Regions from separate parts of the Methylobacterium sp. Ger2507 genome, predicted to be linked through region 2. Evidence: predicted binding sites of a transcription regulator. Region 2 holds the regulator's gene; the other holds the start of a gene.
The links. Region 2 encodes HrcA, which represses chaperone genes, less so after heat shock. Its sites were predicted from a motif close to GTTAGCACTCNCNNNNNGNGAGTGCTAAC; they were not measured.

Region 1: a site for HrcA is predicted at 4,486-4,514, ahead of groES (co-chaperone GroES). Genes of this name have one in related genera too.

The regions. Positions count from the first base shown of each region.
Region 1 covers NZ_JBUYVC010000001.1:1,972,433-1,983,210, forward strand. Annotated here, with positions in the region: gene ACV7NL_RS09175 (DUF1800 domain-containing protein) at 1-1,060, shown strand, start outside; gene ACV7NL_RS09180 (DUF1501 domain-containing protein) at 1,073-2,260, shown strand; gene groL (chaperonin GroEL) at 2,381-4,033, opposite strand; gene groES (co-chaperone GroES) at 4,130-4,417, opposite strand; gene ACV7NL_RS09195 (magnesium transporter CorA family protein) at 4,631-5,635, shown strand; gene ACV7NL_RS09200 (lipopolysaccharide biosynthesis protein) at 5,728-7,200, shown strand; gene ACV7NL_RS09205 (FAD-binding protein) at 7,340-8,527, shown strand; gene ACV7NL_RS09210 (heterodisulfide reductase-related iron-sulfur binding cluster) at 8,672-10,054, shown strand; gene ACV7NL_RS09215 (MBL fold metallo-hydrolase) at 10,060-10,778, opposite strand, start outside.
Region 2 covers NZ_JBUYVC010000001.1:4,586,130-4,596,907, reverse strand. Annotated here, with positions in the region: gene ACV7NL_RS21320 (response regulator) at 1-47, opposite strand, end outside; gene ACV7NL_RS21315 (transglycosylase SLT domain-containing protein) at 253-1,452, opposite strand; tRNA gene ACV7NL_RS21310 (tRNA-His) at 1,674-1,750, opposite strand; gene ACV7NL_RS21305 (chloride channel protein) at 1,946-3,790, shown strand; gene ACV7NL_RS21300 (hypothetical protein) at 3,855-4,073, opposite strand; gene ACV7NL_RS21295 (YfdX family protein) at 4,221-5,006, opposite strand; gene ACV7NL_RS21290 (MFS family transporter) at 5,272-6,630, opposite strand; gene ACV7NL_RS21285 (DUF1236 domain-containing protein) at 6,926-7,798, shown strand; gene hrcA (heat-inducible transcriptional repressor HrcA) at 7,857-8,912, opposite strand; gene ACV7NL_RS21275 (hypothetical protein) at 9,348-9,656, shown strand; gene rph (ribonuclease PH) at 9,843-10,559, shown strand; gene rdgB (RdgB/HAM1 family non-canonical purine NTP pyrophosphatase) at 10,556-10,778, shown strand, end outside.

The DNA of each region.
Region 1 (10,778 bases), 2.6 Mb from region 2:
GTTCAACCGCTTCAACGTGCATCAGGGCAAGGCCAATCTGCGCGTCCTCGTCGGCGACTATCTCGACACTGCCATCCGCCCCAATGCCCTTGGGCGATTCCGCGATCTCCTGACTGCGACGCTCGAGCACCCGGCGATGCTGCGCTACCTCGATAACGTCGAGAATGCTGCTGGTCGGCTCAACGAGAACTACGCCCGCGAACTCATGGAACTTCACACCCTCGGCGTCGGAGGGGGGTACGCGCAGCACGACGTGGAGGAATTGGCTCGTATTCTCACGGGGGCCGGTATCGATTCGCGGCCCGAAAACCCCAGGGTGAAGCCAGAGCTTCAGGGCGATCTCGTCCGAAAGGGGCTCTTCCTGTTCAACCCGGCCCGGCACGATTACGGCAGCAAGGTTCTGCTTGGTCATACCATCCACAGTCGTGGCTATGCCGAGATCGAGGAGGCGCTCGACGTTCTGGCCCGGCATCCCGCAACCGCCCGCAACGTCTCCCGGGCAATGGCCCTCTATCTGATGGGGCGTTCGCCCTCGAATGCTCTCGTCGATCGGCTCGCCGCGGTCTTCACTCGAACGGACGGCGATACCGCGGCAGTGCTGGGCGCGCTCGTCCACTCTCCGGAATTCGTGGACGCGGCCGGCTCGGGCTTCAAGGATCCGGTCCGCTATGTTTTTTCGGCCCTGCGGCTGGCCTATGACGACCAGGTCATTCTGAATACGACCCCAGTCCAGAACTGGTTGAACCGCCTCGGAGAGGGCCTCTTCAATCGCTCGACACCCGACGGGTATCCGCTCGACGCCGCTGCCTGGAGCGGCCCAGGCCAGCTCACGACGCGCTTCGAGATCGCGCGCCAGATCGGCTCCGGCTCGGCGGGGCTGTTCAAGTCTGGCGCCCTCGATGCGGTCGAGGAACCTGCCTTTCCGCTCCTGCAGAATGGTCTCTATTTCGGGCCGCTGATGGCGACCCTCACGCCGCGGACGAGGGACGCCTTGCGTCGGGCGGTCTCGCCCCAGGATTGGAACACGTTGTTCCTGTCCTCCCCCGAGTTCATGCATTGAGGAGGCGGATCGATGAACAGACGCGATCTCATCCGCGCTGCCGCCGCCTTCGGTGCCAGCACCGTCGCGGGCCGGGTGTGGGCGGCGCCCAAAGCCGATGCCCGCCTTCTCGTCGTCTTCCTGCGGGGGGCTTACGACGCCGCCAATGTGGTAATCCCGACCGGCAGCGACTTCTACTATCGAGCCCGGCCGAATCTGGCGGTGGCTCGACCCGATCCGGCGAACCCGGCGGCAGCCCTCCCGCTCGATGCCGACTGGAGCCTTCATCCGGCGCTGCGCGAGACGATCCTGCCGCTCTACGCGAAAGGAGAGGCGGCCTTCGTGCCGTTCGCCGGTACGAACGACCTCACCCGCAGCCACTTCGAGACGCAGGACACGATCGAACTCGGACAGCCGGTCGGTGATTCGCGAAATTACCAATCCGGGTTCATGGCGCGCCTCGCCGTGGAATTGACGCGGGTGCGCCCGATCGCCTTCACCGAGCAATCACCCCTGATCTTCCGGGGACCCGATCCCGTGCCCAACATCGCGATCCACGGGATCGGCAAGCCGGGGATCGACGAGAGGCAGGCTGCTCTGATCCGGGCTATGTACGCGGGCGGCCCCCTGGCGAGCGCGGTGAACGAGGGCTTTCGGGTCCGAGATGAGGTCTATCGGACAATCTCCGATCACCAAGCACAGGCGGATCGCGGCGCGGTTTCGCCCAAGGGGTTCGAATTGGCCGCCCGTCGCATCGGCCGCCTGATGCGGGACCAGTTCAACCTCGGCTTCGTCGATGTCGGTGGGTGGGATACGCATGTGAACCAGGGCGGTGCAACCGGCTATCTCGCCGACCGCATCGGAGAACTTGGCCGTGGCCTTTCCGGCTTCGTCCAGGAGATCGGCGCCGGCTGGACCGATACTGTCGTGGTCGTCGTTTCCGAGTTCGGTCGGACCTTCCGCGAGAACGGCAATCGCGGCACCGATCATGGTCACGGTAGCGTCTACTTGGTGCTCGGGGGCGGGGTACGGGGCGGTCGGATCGCCGGTCCGCAGGTTCGGGCCGACGAAGCTCATCTGTTCCAGAACAGGGACTATCCGGTGCTCACCGATTATCGGGCGATGCTGAGTGGTCTGTTGCAGCGCATCTACGGACTCGATGCAGCCAGTCTCGGTCGCATCTTCCCGGACGTCTCCCCAAGCGATCTCGGGCTGGTCTGAGCCCGTAGACCTCCGCGCGCTGCATCGTCGGTGCGCGCGTTTTCGTCCGGTCACGACATGGAAAAAGGGGCCGCCTTTCGGCGACCCCCTTGTTTTCGGTGTTCAGGTGTCTTGGACGTCTTAGAAGTCCATGCCACCCATGCCGCCGCCCATGCCGCCGCCGCCGCCCATGGGGGCGCCGCTGTCCTTCTTCGGAGCATCGGCGATCATGGCCTCGGTGGTGACGAGGAGGCCGGCGATCGAGGACGCATCCTGAAGGGCGGTGCGCACGACCTTGGCCGGGTCGACGATACCGGCCTGGATCATGTCAACGTACTCTTCGGTCTGGGCGTTGAAGCCGTAGGTGATCGAAGAGGTGTTGTCGGTAATCTTGCCGACCACGATCGAGCCCTCGACGCCGGAATTGGCGGCGATCTGGCGGATCGGCGCCTCAAGGGCCTTCAGCACGATCTTGATGCCGGCCTGGACGTCCGGGTTGTCGCTGGTGAGGGCGCGGACGGCCTCGCGGGCACGGAGGAGGGCGGTGCCGCCGCCGGGGACGATACCCTCTTCCACCGCAGCGCGGGTGGCGTTGAGCGCGTCGTCGACGCGGTCCTTCTTCTCCTTGACCTCGACCTCGGTCGCGCCGCCGACGCGGATGACCGCGACGCCGCCGGCGAGCTTGGCCAGGCGCTCCTGGAGCTTCTCACGGTCGTAGTCCGAGGTGGTCTCCTCGATCTGCGCCTTGATCTGGCCGACGCGGGCTTCGATGTCCGCCTTTTCGCCAAGACCGTCGATGATCGTGGTGGTCTCCTTCTCGATGCGGATGCGCTTGGCGCGGCCGAGCATCGGGAGGGTGACGTTCTCGAGCTTGATGCCGAGGTCCTCGGCGATCATCTGACCCTGGGTCAGGATCGCGATGTCCTCGAGCATGGCCTTACGGCGATCGCCGAAGCCCGGAGCCTTGACGGCCGCGACCTTGAGGCCACCGCGCAGCTTGTTCACGACGAGCGTGGCGAGCGCCTCACCCTCGATGTCCTCGGCGATGATGACGAGCGGCTTGCCGGTCTGCACCACGGCCTCGAGAACCGGCAGCATCGCCTGGAGCGACGAGAGCTTCTTCTCGTGGATGAGGATGTAGGGGTCCTCGAGCTCGGCGACCATCTTCTCCGCATTCGTGATGAAGTACGGGGAAAGGTAACCACGATCGAACTGCATGCCCTCGACGACGTCGAGCTCGGTCTCGGCGGTCTTGGCTTCCTCGACGGTGATGACACCCTCGTTGCCAACCTTCTGCATGGCGTGGGCGATCATCTCGCCGATTTCCTTGTCGCCATTGGCCGAGATGGTGCCGACCTGGGCGACTTCCTCGGACGAGGCGACCTTCTTGGCGCGGCTCGTGATGTCCTTCACGGCAGCGGTGGTGGCGAGGTCGATGCCGCGCTTCAGGTCCATCGGGTTCATGCCTGCGGCGACGTACTTGGCGCCTTCGCGGACGATGGCCTGGGCCAGGACGGTGGCGGTGGTGGTGCCGTCGCCAGCGATGTCGTTGGTCTTCGAGGCCACTTCGCGCACCATCTGGGCGCCCATGTTCTCGAACTTGTCGGAGAGCTCGATCTCCTTGGCGACGGTGACGCCGTCCTTGGTGATGCGCGGAGCGCCGAAGGACTTCTCGATGACGACGTTGCGGCCCTTGGGACCGAGCGTCACCTTGACGGCGTCAGCGAGGATATCGACGCCGCGGAGCATCTTCTCGCGGGCATCGGAGCCGAAACGGACTTCTTTTGCTGCCATGTTCAAATCCTTGAGTTGTTGAGAGCCCTGAGGCGCTCGAAACGAGAGCGCGCTCGAAGGACTCAGCTAGGATCGAGGGAAGAGGGTGGCCGCGCTTTAGGCGACGACGCCCATGATGTCGGATTCCTTCATGATCAGGAGGTCCTGACCATCGATCTTGACTTCGGTGCCGGACCACTTGCCGAACAGGACGCGGTCGCCGGCCTTGACGTCGAGCGCGTTGATACGGCCAGCCTCGTCGCGGGCGCCGGGGCCGACGGCGACGATCTCGCCCTCTTGCGGCTTCTCCTTGGCGGTATCGGGGATGATGATGCCCCCCTTGGTCTTCTCTTCGCCTTCGATGCGGCGGACGACGACACGGTCGTGCAGCGGACGGAACTTCATGAGCTGCCCTCTTGCTTCAAATTCGTGGATGGCGTTGATGCGGCGCGGCAGCGCGCTCAACCCAGGCCGTTAGCACTCTCTCTGGGTGAGTGCTAACGATGGCGCCGAGTTAGGCGCGTGGCTCCGTCGAGTCAAGACTGTCGCAGGGTCCGATGACGTTCCGACGACAGGATCCTTCCTTCATTTCACACCCCGACGGAAAGTCCTTCGCGGATGATCGAGCTTCATGGACCGCAGGGTGCGGTCGAGCCTGCGGCGCCGGATACCGCCTATCCCTCCCATGCCGTCTGGATCGACCTCAACGATCCCAGCGCCGCCGAGGCAGAGCGGGTCCAACTTGCCACCGGTATCAGCGTGCCGTCGCGCAAAGCGCTGAGCGAAGTCGAGAATTCGAGCCGGCTGCGCCGGATGAAGAGCGGTTTCACGCTCTCCACGCCGATGATCACCTTCGACAAACTGGATTCTCAGCTCAAACCCCTCGGCTTCGTCCTGACGAAGGATCGCCTGCTCACCGTCCGCTTCCACGATCTGCGGGCCTTTGCGGAGGTCAAGAAGCGGATCGATGCCGGAGACGGGCCGGGCACCACCAGCACGGAGATCTTCCTTCTGCTGGTGGAGGAACTGGTCGACAGTCTCGCAGACGCCCTCGAGGACATGGGCGCGGACCTCGACGCCCTCTCGACGCGGATCTTCGATTTCGATGTCCGCAGCAGCGCCGCCACCGGGGACATCAGGGCCCCGCACCAGAACCCCCGCCGGCGCGACCTGGCCCTTCGCCGTATCCTGCGCGGCATCGGTCGACGCGGGAAGGCGCTTGGGAAGATCCGCTCCAGTCTCCTCGGACTGGAGCGGATCGTGCCGTTCGTCGCAAACGAATGCGAGCATATCCTCGGGGAGGAGCAGGTGCCGAGATTCGAGGCGATGCGCCGGGACATCGCCTCCCTCGACGAGTTCGAAATTCGCCTGTCGGAGAACGTGCAGTTCCTCCTCGACGCCACGCTGGGCCTCATCAGCATCGAGCAGAACAACACCTTCCGGGTTCTCACCGTCGCTTCCGTGGTGGGTATCCCGCCGACGCTGATCGCCTCGATGTACGGCATGAACTTCAAGCACATGCCGGAACTCGACTGGCTCTACGGCTATCCCTATGGCCTGACCCTGATCGCGCTCAGCGCCATCATTCCGATCGTTTTCTTTCGGATTCGAGGCTGGATCTGAGGGCGTGACGAATTGTTCGGTCGCGCGTGCGAAACCAACCCGGTTGCATCGCTGCCCGTCCAAGCAGCCTTCGAGGATGAAGTGTCCGCGCCATGGCCGTGATCGCTGCCTTCGTCCTCAATGCCGGTCTGAACTTCGTCCTCGGGCTTCTGATCGCCAAGCTGCTCGGGCCGGCCGATTTCGGCCTGTTCGCTTTGGCGACCGCCGGTGCGATCGTCGCCAACACCATCCTGTTCGAATGGCTTCGCCTGTCGGCGACGCGCTTCTATTCCGTTCGGGTGCGCGTCGATGAGCCTTGGATCCGCCACGGGCTCGACCATGCCTACGCGTTTCTGGCGCTGGCCCTGTTCGCTGCGGCTTTGCTCTGTGCCGTGTTCGGCGTCTCGCTTCAGCCGAGTGCGGACAGTCATTTCGCGATCACGGCCGGTGCTGCGGTGGCCGCGCTGGGCATCGGGGTTTTCGACTATCATGCCGCGCTCGTCCGCGCGCGCTTTGACGGTGCGCTCTACTTCAACCTCGTCGCGGTCAAGAATGCCCTCGCCTTCGTGCTGATGGCGGGGGCCGCCTGGTACTTTCCGCAACCGGTCTGGGTTCTGGTGGCGGCCGGTATCAGCCAGGCCGTTGCTGTCCTGCTTCTCTACGGTCCGATGCGCGACCCGGTCGTGCCGCGCCTGCAGGCCCGCGTCCGGGAGACTTGGCGGCTCTTCGTCGCCTATGGTCTGCCGCTGATTGCCGCGAATGCGATCTATCAGCTCCTTCCATTTCTCAATCGGGGTAGCATCGCGGCCCATGCGGGTCTTGCCGAAGCCGGCTACTTTGCATTGGCTGCCGATGTCACCACCCGGAGTATCGGTACCCTCGGCACTGCCCTCGACCTGCTGTTGTTTCAACTTGCCGTCCGGGTGGAGGAGCAGGAGGGCCGTGCCGCGGCCGAGCGCCAGGTCGGGCTGAACGTCGGCGTTGTCGTCACCTTGCTTCTGCCCTGCGCCGTCGGGTTCTGGGCCGTGCTTCCCGCTCTGGAGACGCTGGTGGTGCCGGAAGCTTACCGTGGTCCCTTTTCCGCCTATGCCGGCGTGATGGTGCCAGGCTTCTTCTGTCTGGCGATGATGAATTTCGCGCTCAATCCGATTTTCCAGATCCGCCGCCGGACTCGCCCGGTCATCGCGGCTGCCTGCGTTGGATTGGGGCTCAACGCTGCCGGGTTATGGTTCCTCCCACCCCTGCTGGGTCCCGAGGGCGTCGCGGTCGCGCAGACCCTGGGGCTGGCTGCCGCGACTCTGTTGCTGGGAATTCGCGCACTGACCGGCCCGGATCGGCTGCGCCTGCCCTGGTGGGAGATCCTGGCGGCCTGTGTCGCCTCCATGGCCATGGCGCTCTGCCTCCTGCCGTTGCGCCACATCGAACCGACCCGCGCCCTCGCCCTCGGCGTACCGCTCGGCATCGCGGTCTACGGCGCCCTGGTCTGGCTCTTCGACATTGCCGGCTTGAGGGGCCACGCGGTGGCACGCCTTTCCCGCAGCCTTCCCGGATCGCCCCGCCCCACCGAGCCGGCCTCGGTGGAATAGGACGGCCTCGGTGGGATAGAACGGGCTCGGCGGAATAGACGGACTCGACTGGCTGTCATCGCCGTGATCCTCCTTTAAGGTGGTCGACGGCAGACAGGATCGAGGGCGCCGTAGAACGCTCCGAATCGGGCAGGAATCGATGCGTTCATATGAGCCTCACGATGAGGGCGCGGCGGCCGAGGTTGTTCGGGCCGCGGCCAGCGGTCCCGAGCGGCTTCGCCTCGTGGGTGGCGCGACCAAGAGCGCCATCGGGCGCCCGGCCCAGGACGAGGTGACGCTGTCCAGCGTCCGGCTCTCCGGCATCACCCTCTACGAACCCGCCGAAATGGTCGTCTCGGCTCGAGCTGGAACGCCGCTGGCGGAGGTTCAGGCCCTGCTCACGGAGCGTGGCCAGATGCTGCCCTTCGAGCCGATGGACCATCGTACCCTGATGGGGACGACCGGCGAGCCCAGTTTCGGAGCCGTGGCGGCCACCAACAATTCCGGCCCACGGCGGATCAATGCCGGCGCGGCGCGCGACAGCCTGATCGGCGTGCGCTTCATCAATGGGCGCGGCGAGGCGATCAAGTCCGGCGGGCGTGTGATGAAGAACGTGACCGGGCTCGACCTCGTGAAGCTGATGGCGGGGTCTTGGGGAACCCTGGGCTTGCTGACCGAGGTGACCTTTAAGGTGCTGCCGCGGCAGGAGCGGGTGGCGACCCTGGCCTTCCCGGACCTCGACGATGTCCGTGCCATCGGGGCGCTGTCCGCTGCCCTCGGCTCCCCGTTCGAGTTGACCGGGGCCGCCCATCTGCCTGCCGGAATCGCGGGTGGAACCGCGCGGACGCTGATGCGGCTCGAGGGTTTTTCGGAATCGATCGACTATCGGCTCGGCGAATTGCGCAGTCTGCTCAAGCGCTTCGGCGAGCCGGAGGTCGTCGAGGGCGATCCAGGCGCCGAGCTATGGACCGGGATTCGCGATGTCGTGGCGCTGGCCGAGCCGCGCGAGGCTGCGATCTGGCGCATCGCGACCGCCCCGACCCATGCGCCGGCCGTGACGGCGGCGATCGCGTCGCGCCGCGAGGCCCGCTGGTTCTACGACTGGGGCGGCGGCCTGATCTGGCTTGCGACGGACGCGGCGGGAGATGCCGGAGCGGAGATCGTCCGCGCGGCCGTTCGAGCCAAGGGCGGACACGCCACCCTCGTGCGGGCGCCGGAAGCTGTCCGGGCGGCGGTCGCCGTATTCGAGCCGCTGTCGGAGGCTTTGATGCGGATCACCGCCGGTATCAAGGCGGCGCATGATCCCCAGGGGTTGTTCAATCCGGGTCGGATGTATGCCGGCCTCTGAGGCTGCGCTGTTGAGAGCGATTCCAAGGCTCGGAATCCGGCGCGATTGTCTTTAAACTGACGCCGGAAGAACGACGATGCCGACACGGGCCGGGCTGCGAAGCCGGACCGATCGACGGCGCGAGGGTGGATCCGAGGACACGCCGTGCAGACCAATTTCAGCCTGACGCAGCTCGCCGATCCGGCCATGGCGGCGTCCGAGAAGATCCTGCGGACCTGCGTCCATTGCGGGTTCTGCACCGCGACTTGCCCGACTTACCTCCTGCTCGGTGATGAACTCGATTCTCCGCGGGGGCGGATCTACCTGATCAAGGATATGCTGGAAGGTGGAAAGCCGGCCGTGCCGGAGGTGGTCAAGCACGTCGACCGGTGTTTGTCCTGTCTGTCCTGCATGACGACATGCCCGTCGGGGGTGCATTACATGCACCTTGTCGATCATGCCCGAGCGCATATTGAGGAAACCTATCGTCGTCCGCTGAGCGACCGGCTGCTGCGGGCCGTCCTGGCCTTCGTCCTGCCCTATCCGAATCGCTTCCGGCTGGCGCTCCTCGGGGCGAAGATCGGTGCGCCGTTCCGGCCCCTGGTGGCGCGCCTGCCGCGTGTCGGCAACCGCCTCGCGGCGATGCTGGACCTAGCCCCGGCGCAACTGCCGAACCGCAACCCCACCGACCGTCCGGGCACCTTCCCGGCCGATACGCGAGCCCTCGAGGCCAGCGATGCGTTGCAGGGGTATGCCACGCCGTCGCGTCGAGGTCGCGTCGCGCTGCTGCGGGGATGCGCCCAGAGCGTGCTGCGTCCCGATTTCAACGAGGCGGCGATCCGCCTTCTGACTCGGCACGGGGTCGAGGTGGTCCAGGCCGCGGGGGAGGGCTGCTGCGGTGCCCTGACCCACCACATGGGCAAGGCCGACGCGTCGCATGCCCAGGCCAAGCGCACCATCGACGCCTGGATCGCCGAAATGGACGGCGCCGGCCTCGACGCGATCCTGGTCACCGCCTCCGGCTGCGGCACGACGATCAAGGATTACGGCTTCATGTTCCGAGACGACCCGGCCTATTCGGACAAGGCGAAGCGGGTGTCGGCGATTGCCAAGGACGTCACGGAGTACGTGGCCGCCATCGGCCTGATGCCGCCGATCGTGGAGACCGACCTCGTGGTCGCCTACCACTCGGCCTGCTCGATGCAGCACGGCCAGGGCATCCGCACCGAGCCCAAGAACCTCCTGAAGACAGCGGGCTTCACCGTGAAGGACGTGCCCGAGGGCCATATCTGCTGCGGCTCGGCCGGAACCTACAACATCCTCCAGCCCGAGATCGCGAACCGCCTGCGCGACCGCAAGGTCGCCAACATCGAGCGCATGCGCCCCGACGTCATCGCCACCGGCAACATCGGCTGCGCCACCCAGATCGGGAAGGGCACGGCGATCCCGATCGTCCACACGGCGGAACTGCTCGACTGGGCCACCGGCGGCCCGAAGCCGGCGGCCCTGGAGGGGATCCGCGACCGGGCGCTGCTGGCGGCGGAATAGGTGCTTCAGCCATCGAGCTGGTAGGTGAGGGGAATCCACCGGTAGCCGAGCCCGTCGCGGGTCACGTAACCCAGCGATGGGAACGAGGTGTGATAACCGGCGACCAGGATACGGTCCGTCGCGGCCATGTCGTACATGGTCCGCCGGGTGGCAGCCCCCGCGGCCTTGTCCATGTCGAACAGGGCATGCCAGTCGGGCCGCGCCAGCGAGGCGATCTCGTGATGGGCGCAGTCACCCCAGATCAGAAGCCGCTGGCCCTCGCTCTCGACGTGGAAGGCGAGATGTCCCGGCGTATGGCCGAAGGCCGCCAGCACCTTGATTCCGGGCGCCACCGAATCGCCTGGCTTTACGAAGCGGATGCGTTCTTCCAGAGGCTGCAGATGGCTGCGAAAGACGCGGGCCGACTTGTATTCGTTGCCGGCCTCCGGCGCGGCGAGGCGGGTGTCGTCGCTCCAGAAGGCGTATTCCCGCGCACCAACGACGTAACCGGCCTTCGGGAAGAGCCGTTTCCCTCCGTCCAGGAGGCCGCCGATATGATCGGTGTGGCAGTGCGAAAGCACCACGAGATCGATCGCCTCAGGGGATAGGCCAGCCTGACCGAGAAGATGCGCGAGTCGTCCGCCCGCCGGACGCGGGATGAAGCCCACGTCGCCGTTCCCGGTGTCGAAGAGGATCGTCTGGCGGCCGGTCTGGACGAGGGTCGGCGTGAATCCGGGCTTGAACC
Region 2 (10,778 bases):
TCGTCGTAGAACGAGGCCAGAGCCTGACCGATCCGGTCGAGGGACAGGCTCGGCGTCAGCGTGTCGCCGAGAGGAATCCGGCTCACGGACGACGAGCGATCCGCGTTGGTGCCTTTCGGGTCCGACAAGCAGGGCCTCCGCCGTTGGTGTCTCGGTGCGCCGCCACGAGCGGAGGCGCCGACATTAAAGCCCGGAGGTGACAGTCAGTTGCCGGAAATCATCCCTGGCCTGCGTTTGAGCCGGTACGGTGCCTCAATCCACCGCCGCATCGGCATAGGCCAGCACGCCGGCCATGGAACGGACGTCGCGATAGCGGGCGCCGCGGGTGCTCATCATGGTCTCGAACTTCTCGTGCACCTGGGCCACCGACAGGCTGGCCGCCTTGCGACGCCCGCGCTGGGCGGCGAAGAAGATCGTCTTGTTGGCGCGCGCCGGGCCCGGCAGCATCTGGGCGGCCGCCGCCTTCGGCTTGTCGACCACCGTGGCAAGGAAGTCCTCGGCATCGTCCGGCCCGAGGAAGTGGGCGAGGTAGACCTCGCCGAGGGTGAGTTCGCGGCCGATCCGCAGGGCGATGCGGGCGGCGTCGCGCTTCAGCATCTCGCCGGCGAGCAGGGCGGACAGGTAGGGGTCGCGCCGCATCTCGAGGATGCGCGTGCGCTCGGCCGGGTCCGACACGGTAGGCCGGCCGTTGTCGCCGGTGACCACGAGGGCCGCATCGGTGGCGAGACCGTATTTCGGTCCGAAGTCGCGCACCACGCCCAACCAGGTCCGCTCGATGAACTGGAACAGGCCGGTGGCCGAGGAGGTCTGTGCCTGCACTTCGGTCTTGAAGCTGGATTCCTTGTCGGCCACCGCCATCAGCAGCACCGGATCGGTCTGCACCGCTTGCGCCGCCCGGACGATCTTCTGCACGAGGTGGCGCCGGATCTTCATCGGGCCGAACTCGATGACCTCGTTCGGGTCGCCGATCGAACTTTCGGTGAGGAGGTAGTCATAGGACACCCGGTCGACCGCGTTGGAGCCGAGTTCGGTGTCGAGGTCGTGGACCGGCGCGAAGGCCGAGGACGCGGTGATCGCCGCCGGGGTGGGCGACACGGAGGCGGGCAGGGTGGCCGAGGCGGAGGCCTGAAAGATGACCGGCATCGGCTGGACGCGGGGGCGCGGCATCGCGATCTCGGTCATGGCCTGGGCCGACTGGACGACACCGGCCTCCGGACCGACACCGTAGGACAGGACCGCGCCGAGGCCGCCGGCCAGGAGCAGCATCGAGAGCACCGAGCGGGTCAGGGCCGGGCGGCTGCCGTGATCGTGGCCGACGCGTCCCGACAGGGTCAGCGCTTCGGAGCCGTCCGGCGCTGCGACGGAGCCGAAGCGCGGTGCGAGCGATCCTTTATGAGCCTGCGAGTTCTTGGCGAGGACGGTCCGCGACGATCCGACGTTTCGACCCTGCATCTGCTCGACCCAACCTCGTTCCCTGACCTGGATTGAGATTAGCTTGCGAGATGTGGCGACAACACGGCCCAGTTTGGGGCAATCCCGTGGCAAGTTTGCCTCAGTGTCGAGAGCGCTGGCACACACCCCGGCACGTTTCGGGCGCATCGCGCCAACGTGGGACTCAAACGCGAAAAGCGGCCCTGCTCACGCACGACCGCCCGACACTTCGATTCACAGAATGGTACCACTGCCCCGGCTCGAACGGGGGACCTCTTGATCCACAATCAAGCGCTCTAACCAACTGAGCTACAGCGGCACTGCGGGCGATCTATCCCGAGCCGCGCCGCATTTCAAGCCGCCTTCGGCCGATCGTCGGCAAAAGTGTGGATCTGTCCCGGCCTGTCAGGGCCATGCCTGCCCGGTTCAGCCATCGACGCCTCCATCGGCCGCAGGGTAAGGGGAGGCCTTGATGCCTCTCCGTCGCCGTCCGCGACCGCTTCCAGCCCGGCCCATGCCCCTGCGCAACCGCTCTTCCTCTTCGCCGGCTGCCCGACAGGTGCTCGTGCAGGCGCCGGGGCGACTGCGCGCCCTCGTGCGCGGCAGCGAAATCGGCCTCATCGTCCTGGCCGGCCTGATCGGATGCGCCTCCGGCCTGTCGGTGGCGGCGATGAACCGGGCGACGCAGGCGATGCGCGAGGTGCTGTACGGCCTGCCGCCGGGCATGCGCCTCAGCGCCGCTACGGATCTCTCGCCCCTGGCGATCCTGCTGGCGCCCGCCTTCGGCGGCGTCCTGCTCGCGCTGTTCACCCTCGCGCTGCGCTGGCGCCGGCGCCCCCGGCGCGCGCCGGTCGACCCCATCGAGGCCAACGCCCTGCACGGCGGGCGCATGTCCCTCAGTGATTCCACCGTGGTGGTGATCCAGAACACGATCTCCAACGGCAGCGGCGTCTCGGTGGGCATGGAGGCGGCCTACACGCAGTTCTGTGCCGGCGTCGCCTCCCGCCTCGGCCTGTCCTTCGAATTGCGGCGTGCCGACCAGCGCACCCTGGTGGGCTGCGGGGCGGCCGCCGCCATCGCGGCAGCCTTCGGCGCCCCCCTGACCGGCGCGTTCTATGCCTTCGAACTCATCATCGGGACCTATTCCATCGCCACCTTGACGCCCGTCGTGGTGGCCGCCCTGTGCGGCAGCGTCGTCGCCCGGGCGCTGGTGGCGCAAACCTCCCTCGTCACGGTCGACCGGGCCGACGCGATCACCACCACGGTGCTGACGACCCTCGACACGGTGCCGAGCCTCACCCTTGGGCTGCTCTGCGCCGGGCTCGGCATCCTGATCATGCGCGGCGTCACCCTGGTCGAGGCCGGCTTCCGCATCACCCGTCTGCCCGCGCTCTGCGCCCCGGTGGTGGGAGGCCTCTGCGTCGGCGGATTGGCGCTCCTGGCCTCGCCCCAGGTCCTGTCCGGCGGGCACGGGGCGCTGCACCTGCACCTGGAGGCGCATGGCAACGCCCTCGGCCTCTCCGCCCTCATCGTGCTGTTCGTCGCCAAGGCGACCGCCTCGGCGATCTCCATCGGCTCCGGCTTCCGCGGCGGCCTGTTCTTCGCCTCGCTCTTCCTCGGCGCCGTGGCGGGCGAGATCTTCGCGGTCGGGATGCCGCTGATCCTGCCCGGAACGGTGAATTTCGGCCTGACCCCGCTCGCCTACGCGGTGATCGGCATGAGCTCCCTGTCGGTGGCGGTGATCGGCGGGCCGCTGACCATGACGTTCCTCGCCCTCGAACTCACCGGCAGCTTCCCGATCACCGGCCTGGTGCTGGTGGCGGTGATCGCCTCCTCCCTGACCGTGCGCAAGACCTTCGGCTACTCCTTCGCGACCTGGCGCTTCCATCTCCGGGGCGAGAGCATCCGCAGCGCGCATGACGTCGGCTGGATCCGGACGCTGACGGTGGGCCGGCTGATGCGCCGCGAGGTCTCGACAGCCTCCATCGACCAGAGCCTCGCCAGCTTCCTGCGCAAGCACCCGCTTGGATCGCCCTCACGGGTGGTGATGGTGGACGGGGACGGCCGCTACGCCGGGATCGTGCTCGTGCCCGAAGCCCATGCGGCCCTCTTGGAGACGGAGGGGGCTTCGCCCGATCTCGCCAGCCTCCTGCGCCATCGCGACGATGTTCTGACCGCCGAGATGAATGCCAAGGCGGCGACGGCGGCGTTCGACCGGACCGAGAGCGAAGCCCTGGCGGTGGTGGAGGACCTGAAGACCCGCAAGGTCATCGGCCTGCTGACCGAGAGCCACACGCTGAAGCGCTACAGCGAGGAACTGGACCGCCAGCGCCGGGCGGTGCTGGGCGAGGCGACCTGACGCGCAGGCCGGGCGCGGAATAGGCAGGACCAGAACATGCCGGTGGGTGGCGGGCCGGGCGTGGTCACGAATCGGGATGGTTGCGGCGCCATCCGAAGATCCCGAAGGCGAGCAGACTCGCCGATCCCATCATGACGAGGCTCCAGCCCCAGTCGCTCGGCAATTGGCCGTCGACGGGGTGGCCGAACAGGCCGGAGGCCAGGACGAGGCCGAACCCCGTGACGGCGGCCGAGCACAGAAGGCCGAGGCTGATCCCGATACTGATCACGGTGGGTACCTTCATCGACGGATCACGGACGAACCGGGCCGGAAGCAGGGCGCGAGACGCCGAACGGGAAGATCCGCCCGGCGCAGGGGCCACCTCCGGCACGGATGCGAGCCGCACCCCCTCGGGAGGGGAAGCGGCTCACGGTCGTCCGGGATCGGACCCTTACTTCTTGACCGTCGTGCCGGTGGCGGCGGGAGCCGTCGCGGTTGCAGCCGGTGCCGGCGCAGCGGCAGCCGCGCCCTTCTGCGGCATGCTCACCATATCGACGATGTCGAAGCGCAGCCCGTCCTCCGCCTTCTTCAGGACGGCGTTGGCTTCATAGTACTTGCCCTGGTTGATCAGGGTCGCCGCCTGGTCGACATCGGTGGTGGTCTGATCGAGCGGCACCACCGCCAGGACGAAGTTCACATCGACGCCCGCGAGCTTGAGCTGGTCGATGGCGGCCTTGCGATCACCCTTCTCCAGGCTCTTGTTGGCGGTCGCCACCGCGGCGGCCTTGGCCGGCGACGCGACGAAGTCCTCGCCCAGGGTTAGCTGCCCGTCGACCGGTACCCAAGCGGTCTGCTTGGTCGATGGCTTGGCAGCATCGGAAGATTTGCTCGCCTCGGTGGCGGGTGCGGACTTCTTGGGCGTCGCGTGCAGATCGGCTTCCGCCTTGGTGAAGACCGACTCGTCCGTCTTCACCTTGGTGAGCGCCGCCTGAGCCTTGCCGATCAGGTCCTTGGCCTGGGTCGGATCGGCGTTGAAGATGGCGATCCGGGCGAGGTGCAGGTCGCGGAAGGCCTGGGCGCCGTCCTTGGACAGCTTTCCGACGTCGCGATCCGCCGTCTGCTGGGCCGCCGAGATCGGGGGAGCGGCCTGCGCGGCCGGCTTGTCGTTGGCGAAGGCCACGCCGCCGAGGAGCGATGTCGCAACAAGTGCGGCGGCAACGGTTCTGATGCGTTTCATGACAATACCTCCAGAAGGGAGCGGCGACCGAGTGTGTGTTGGAGGATTAGGGTCGCGCCAAACCTCTCTTCTGTGGTGATATTGATATCTCCCTCGCACCGTGTCACGTTAATTAATCGTCAGCATTCCGTCATCAAATCACCGTTGACAAACATGCTGATAAAGGAGCCGATCAAAACCAGTTTGATCTGAAACCCGCAGGCATAAAAAAAGCACGCGGTGCAGGAGCACCGCGTGCGATTTCGGTTGCCGGGCCGTGGCGCCGTCAGGCGGCCGAGAGCCGGGTCTTGCGCGTCAGCGCCTCCTCCACCGTCCCGTCGCCGTCGAGATATCCGTGGCGCTTCGGGTTCGGCATGATCAGCGAGGCGATGAAGGCGATGCCGAGCATCACGGTCACGTACCAGAAGAAGCTGCTCTCGGAGCCGATCTGCTTCAGGTACAGGGCTACCGCCTCCGCGGTCCCGCCGAACAGCGAGTTGGCGATGGCGTAGGACAGGCCGACGCCCAGCGCCCGCACCTGGGTGGGGAACAGCTCGGCTTTCACGATGCCGCTGATGCCCGTGTAGAAGCTGATCACAATCAGGCCGACCATGATCAGCGCGAACGACAGCACCGCGTTCTGCGTCGAACCGATGGCGGTCATCAGCGGCACCACCATCAGGGTGCCGAGGCCGCTATAGAGCAGCATGTTGGCCTTGCGGCCGATCCGGTCCGAGAGCCAGCCGAAGAAGGGCTGGATGATCATGTAGACGAACAGGGCTGCGGTGGAGATCTGCGAGGCAGTGACCTTATCGATATGGGCGGTGTTGAAGAGATACTTCGGCATGTAGGTGGTGAACGTGTAGAAGCTCAGCGAGCCGCCGGCCGTATAGGCCAGCACCACGCAGAAGGCGCGCCAGTGCTCGAACAGGGCGGCGAAGGTGCCGGAATCCTTCTTGGCCATGTCCTCCTTGGTGGCGGTCTCCTGCAGCGACGAACGCAGGTAGAGAGCGACCACGGCCGCGACGGCACCGATGACGAACGGGATGCGCCAGCCCCAGGCGGTGAGTTCCTGCGCGGTGAGGAAGCTCTGGAGGATGATCAGCACCAGCGAGGCCAGCAGCTGGCCGCCGATCAGGGTGACGTACTGGAACGAGGCGAAGAATCCGCGCCGGCCCTTCACGGCGATCTCGCTCATGTAGGTGGCGCTGGTGCCGTACTCGCCGCCGACTGACAGGCCCTGGATCATCCGGGCGAGCAGCAGCAGGGCGGGGGCGAGATGGCCGGCCGTCGCGTAGGTCGGCAGGACCGCGATCATCAGCGAGCCAGCGCACATCATCAGCACCGAGATCAGCATCGATTTCTTGCGGCCGAGGCGGTCGGCGATGCGGCCGAAGAGCCAGCCGCCGATTGGCCGCATGAAGAAGCCGACGGCGAAGACGGCGGCCGATTTCAGAAGCTGGCTGGTGTCATCCCCCTCGGGGAAGAAGACGGGCGCGAAGTAGAGGGCGAAGAAGGCGTAACAATAGAAATCGAACCACTCGACGAGGTTGCCCGACGAGGAGGCGACGATCGCCTTGATTCTGCGGCGGCTATCCGCCGCTTCGTCCGCCCTGTGCGTGAGTGTCCCCGGCCCACCTGTCATCCGTCTCGTCCCTGTGCTCTCGGCGTCGCCGGTCGGCGGCGTCTTTGGCGCGGACGTTACTCTGTGAGGCTGGTTTCACAAGCCCGCTCAGCGGGTTGGCGTACACCGACAAGATCAACGGTAAACTTGGCTGTGGAAGACCGATCGCTAAGCTTACGCAGCTCGTACAAATTGCCCGCGCGGCAAACGTCGTAAGATCAGATCAAGAAAAGGCGGAACGGTCTTTCGTAGAACTTCGTTGCGGAGGGCGACGGCACGGGACGGTGCTTCCCACAACGAGACTGGAAACGACCCCATGAGCAAGCTCTTCCGGAGCACGGTAGCGGCAACGGCCCTTCTTCTCGGCGCAACGACGGCGTTCGCGCAGGCCGGCCCGGGTGGTGGCGCGGGCGGTGGTGCCGCCGGCGGTGCAGGTGGTGGCGCCGGCATGGGCGCGGGTGGTGGCGCCGGAGGCGCGGGCATGGGAGGCGGCGGGATGCGCGGCGGGGCCGGTGGCGCTGAAACCGGGGCTGGCACCGGATCGCGCGGCGAGGCCGGCGGAGCCGGGGCGCGCGGGGCCGAGGGCGGTGCGGGTCCGCGCGGCGGCGAGCGCCCGGGACAGGCAACCGGCGAACGGGGCGGCCGCGAGACGGGTGGCGCTGCAACGCGGGACGGCACCGCCGACCGTGACGGCCGGGCAGACCGGGACGTGAAGGGTGATCGCGATGGCCGGGCGGATCGTGACGGCAAGGCGGAGCGTGACGGCCGGGCGGATCGTGACGGCAAGGCGGAGCGTGATGGCCGGGCCAACCGCGATGGAAAAGCCGATCGTGATGGCCGGGCCGACCGGGACGACCGCGGCGGACGGGACGGTCGGACGGATCGCGACGACAGGGGTGATCGGGGTGATCGGGGAGCGGTGCGCGGAGCCTATGGCCGTCTCGCGGCCCCGCAGCGCACGGAGTTCCGTCAGAGCGTGATCCGCCGTGGAGTTCCGCGTCTGGCCGCCGGCGTGTTCGCTCTCAGCGTCGGCACGGCCATCGCCCGCAGCTACACCCTCTACGACCTACCGCCGGACATCGTCCGGATCGCGCCCGAATACGAGGATTACCGCTACGTGCTGGTCGGCGACGACATCGTCATCGTCGATCCCGACACCTACGAGATCGTCGACGTGATCCGCGGCTGATTGTCGGTCGCACGCAATGCGGAGGCGGAGCTTCGCCTCCGCCTCTCACGGGTATCGCTCAGCGCTTGCGATCCAGCAGCCCGGAGACCACCCGGGCGGTGTAATCGACCATCGGCACGATGCGGGCGTAGTTCAGCCGCGTCGGACCGATGACCCCGACGACGCCGACGATCTTCTGCGAGCCGTCGCGGAACGGCGCCGCGATCATCGACGATCCGGATAGGGAGAACAGCTTGTTCTCCGAGCCGATGAAGATGCGCACGCCCTCGCCGCCCTCGGCGCGCGACAGCAATTCGATCACATCCTTCTGGGTCTCGAGGTCGTCGAAAAGCAGACGGATACGCTCGAGATCCTCTGCGGCGCGCAGGTCGTCGAGGAGGTTCGACTGTCCGCGCACGATCAGCTGGCGGGCATCCGAAGGGCCGACGCTGACGGCGAGACCGGCATCGACCAGCCGCTCGGTGATGGCGTCGAGTTCGCGCTTCATCACCTGGCGGCCGGATTCGATCTCGGCCCGCAGCGACCCGAGCGTCCGTCCCTGCAGGCGGGCGTTCAGGTAATTCGAGGCCTCCTGCAGGGCGCTGGCGGGCAGGCCGGGCGGCAGGTCGAGCAGGCGGTTCTCCACCGAGCCGTCGTCGGAGACCAGGACCACGAGAGCGCGGGTCGGGTCGAGACGCACGAACTCGATGTGCTTCAGATGCACGTTGGTCTTGGTGGTCAGCACCACTCCGGCCCCGCGGGAGACGCCGGAGAGCAGCATCGAGGCTTCGGCCAGCGCCGAATCGAAGGTGTGGCCGGACGCGGCCGCGCGCATCTGGGTCTCGATCCGCTCCTGTTCCTCGCGCCCGACATCGCCGACCTCCAGCATGGCGTCGACGAAGAAGCGCAGGCCCTGCTCGGTCGGCAGCCGCCCCGCCGAAGCGTGGGGCGCGAAGATCAGGCCGGAATGCTCGAGATCCGCCATGACGTTGCGGATCGAGGCGGGCGAGAGGGACATCGGCAGGATGCGCGCGAGGTTGCGCGAGCCGACGGGTTCACCGGTGGTGAGATAGCTTTCGACGATCTGACGGAAGATCTCGCGCGAGCGCTCGTTCAGCGCGCTGAGAACCTGCATCTGCTGCACAGTCGAAAAGGGGCGGGCGGGCTCGGTCACGATCCATTCCTGAGATGGGGAGTGTGACGTCCTCCACGGGTTAATACAATCCACCGCGCCGTCGCCAGGGCGGCCTCGGGCCGGAAAGGCGGCGCCGCGCCTTCACGAACGCGCGGCGCTGACAACGCACCGCTTCCAAACGCACCGCGGCACCGAAACGATGCGCCCGCCCTTTCCCACGCCGTCTGCCTCATAGGAAGCAGGACCGCGCCGCTGCCCAAAGAAACAGCTTGGCCATTTGCGACGATCCGGCCGGGTCGTGCGTTCCCGTATCCCGCGATTTGCCGGGCCCATCGTTCTCCGGCTCGCTCACCCATCGTGATCTGCATGGGTGCGTCGTCGGTGAACACCCGCCGGCGAATCGCTCAAGCCGAAGCCACCAGGAGGCAGAGACCCATGAGACACTCAGCTCGATCCGGCCTGATCAAGTCGTTCGCCATCGTTCTCGCGATGGTCGGCGCCATGCTGTTCGGCGCACCGCAGGGTGCCCAGGCCGCCCCCGCCATGGTGTCCACTGAGGTCGCCGCTCCCGCCGTCGGCCTCACCCAGGTGCAGTATGGCGGCCATTGGCGCCATCATCGCCGCGGCTTCCGGCACCACCACCATCACGGCCGCCACTTCGGCCATCACCATCGCCGCCATTTCGGCCATCATTACGGTCACCGCCGCGGCCATCACTTCGGTCATCGCCGCTACCGCTACTGAGCGCATTCGTGCCATGGGCCGCCCTTCGGAGCGGCCCTTCTCGGCCACGGGCCGCCCTTCGGGGCGGCCCTCTTCGTATGGGCCATCCCCCGTTCAACGGCAGGCCTCGCGTGACAGCCTCGCTTGCAGGCCCGGACCCGGGCCCGTAAAGCCCGCTCCCAACCCTGATTCTGGAAGGAGAGCGGCATGCGCCCCTCGAAGCGCGCGACCGACGAACTGCGCACCGTGACCCTGGAGCGTGCCATCTCCCGCCATGCCGAGGGCTCCTGCCTCGTCAGCTTCGGCGACACCAAGGTCCTGTGCACGGCCTCGCTCGAAGAGCGTGGCCCGGGCTGGCTGCGCGGCTCCGGCAAGGGCTGGGTGACGGCCGAGTATGCGATGCTGCCGCGCGCCACCCACGAGCGGACCCGGCGCGAGGTGAATTCCGGCAAGCCCTCGGGCCGCACCCAGGAGATCCAGCGTCTGATCGGCCGCTCGCTGCGCGCCGTCACCAACCTGCCGGCGATGGGCGAACGCCAGATCACGGTCGATTGCGACGTGATCCAGGCCGATGGCGGCACCCGCACCGCTGCGATCACCGGCGCCTGGGTCGCCCTGCACGAGTGCTTCACCTGGATGCGCAGCCGCTCGATCATCTCGGTCGATCCCCTCCGCGACCACGTGGCGGCGATTTCCTGCGGCATCTACAAGGGCAAGCCGGTGCTCGACCTCGACTACGACGAGGATTCCGCGGCCGAGACCGACGCCAACTTCGTCATCACGGGCACCGGCGGCCTCGTGGAGGTGCAGGGCACCGCCGAGGGCAAGCCGTTCTCGGAAGACGAGCTGCTCGAATTGCTGCGCCTCGCCAAGGGTGGGGTCCAGTCCCTCGTCGTCCTCCAGAAGCAGGCTATTGGCGTATGAGCGACCCTCGCATCCTCACGGGCCGCGTCGTCATCGCGACCCACAATGCCGGCAAGCTCGTCGAGATGCGCGAGTTGCTGGCACCCTTCGGCGTCGATGCGGTCTCGGCCGGCGAACTCGGCCTGCCCGAGCCGGACGAGACCGGAACGATGTTTGCCGAGAACGCCGCCCTCAAGGCGCTCGCCGCCGCGACGGCCTCGGGTCTGCCGGCCTTTGCCG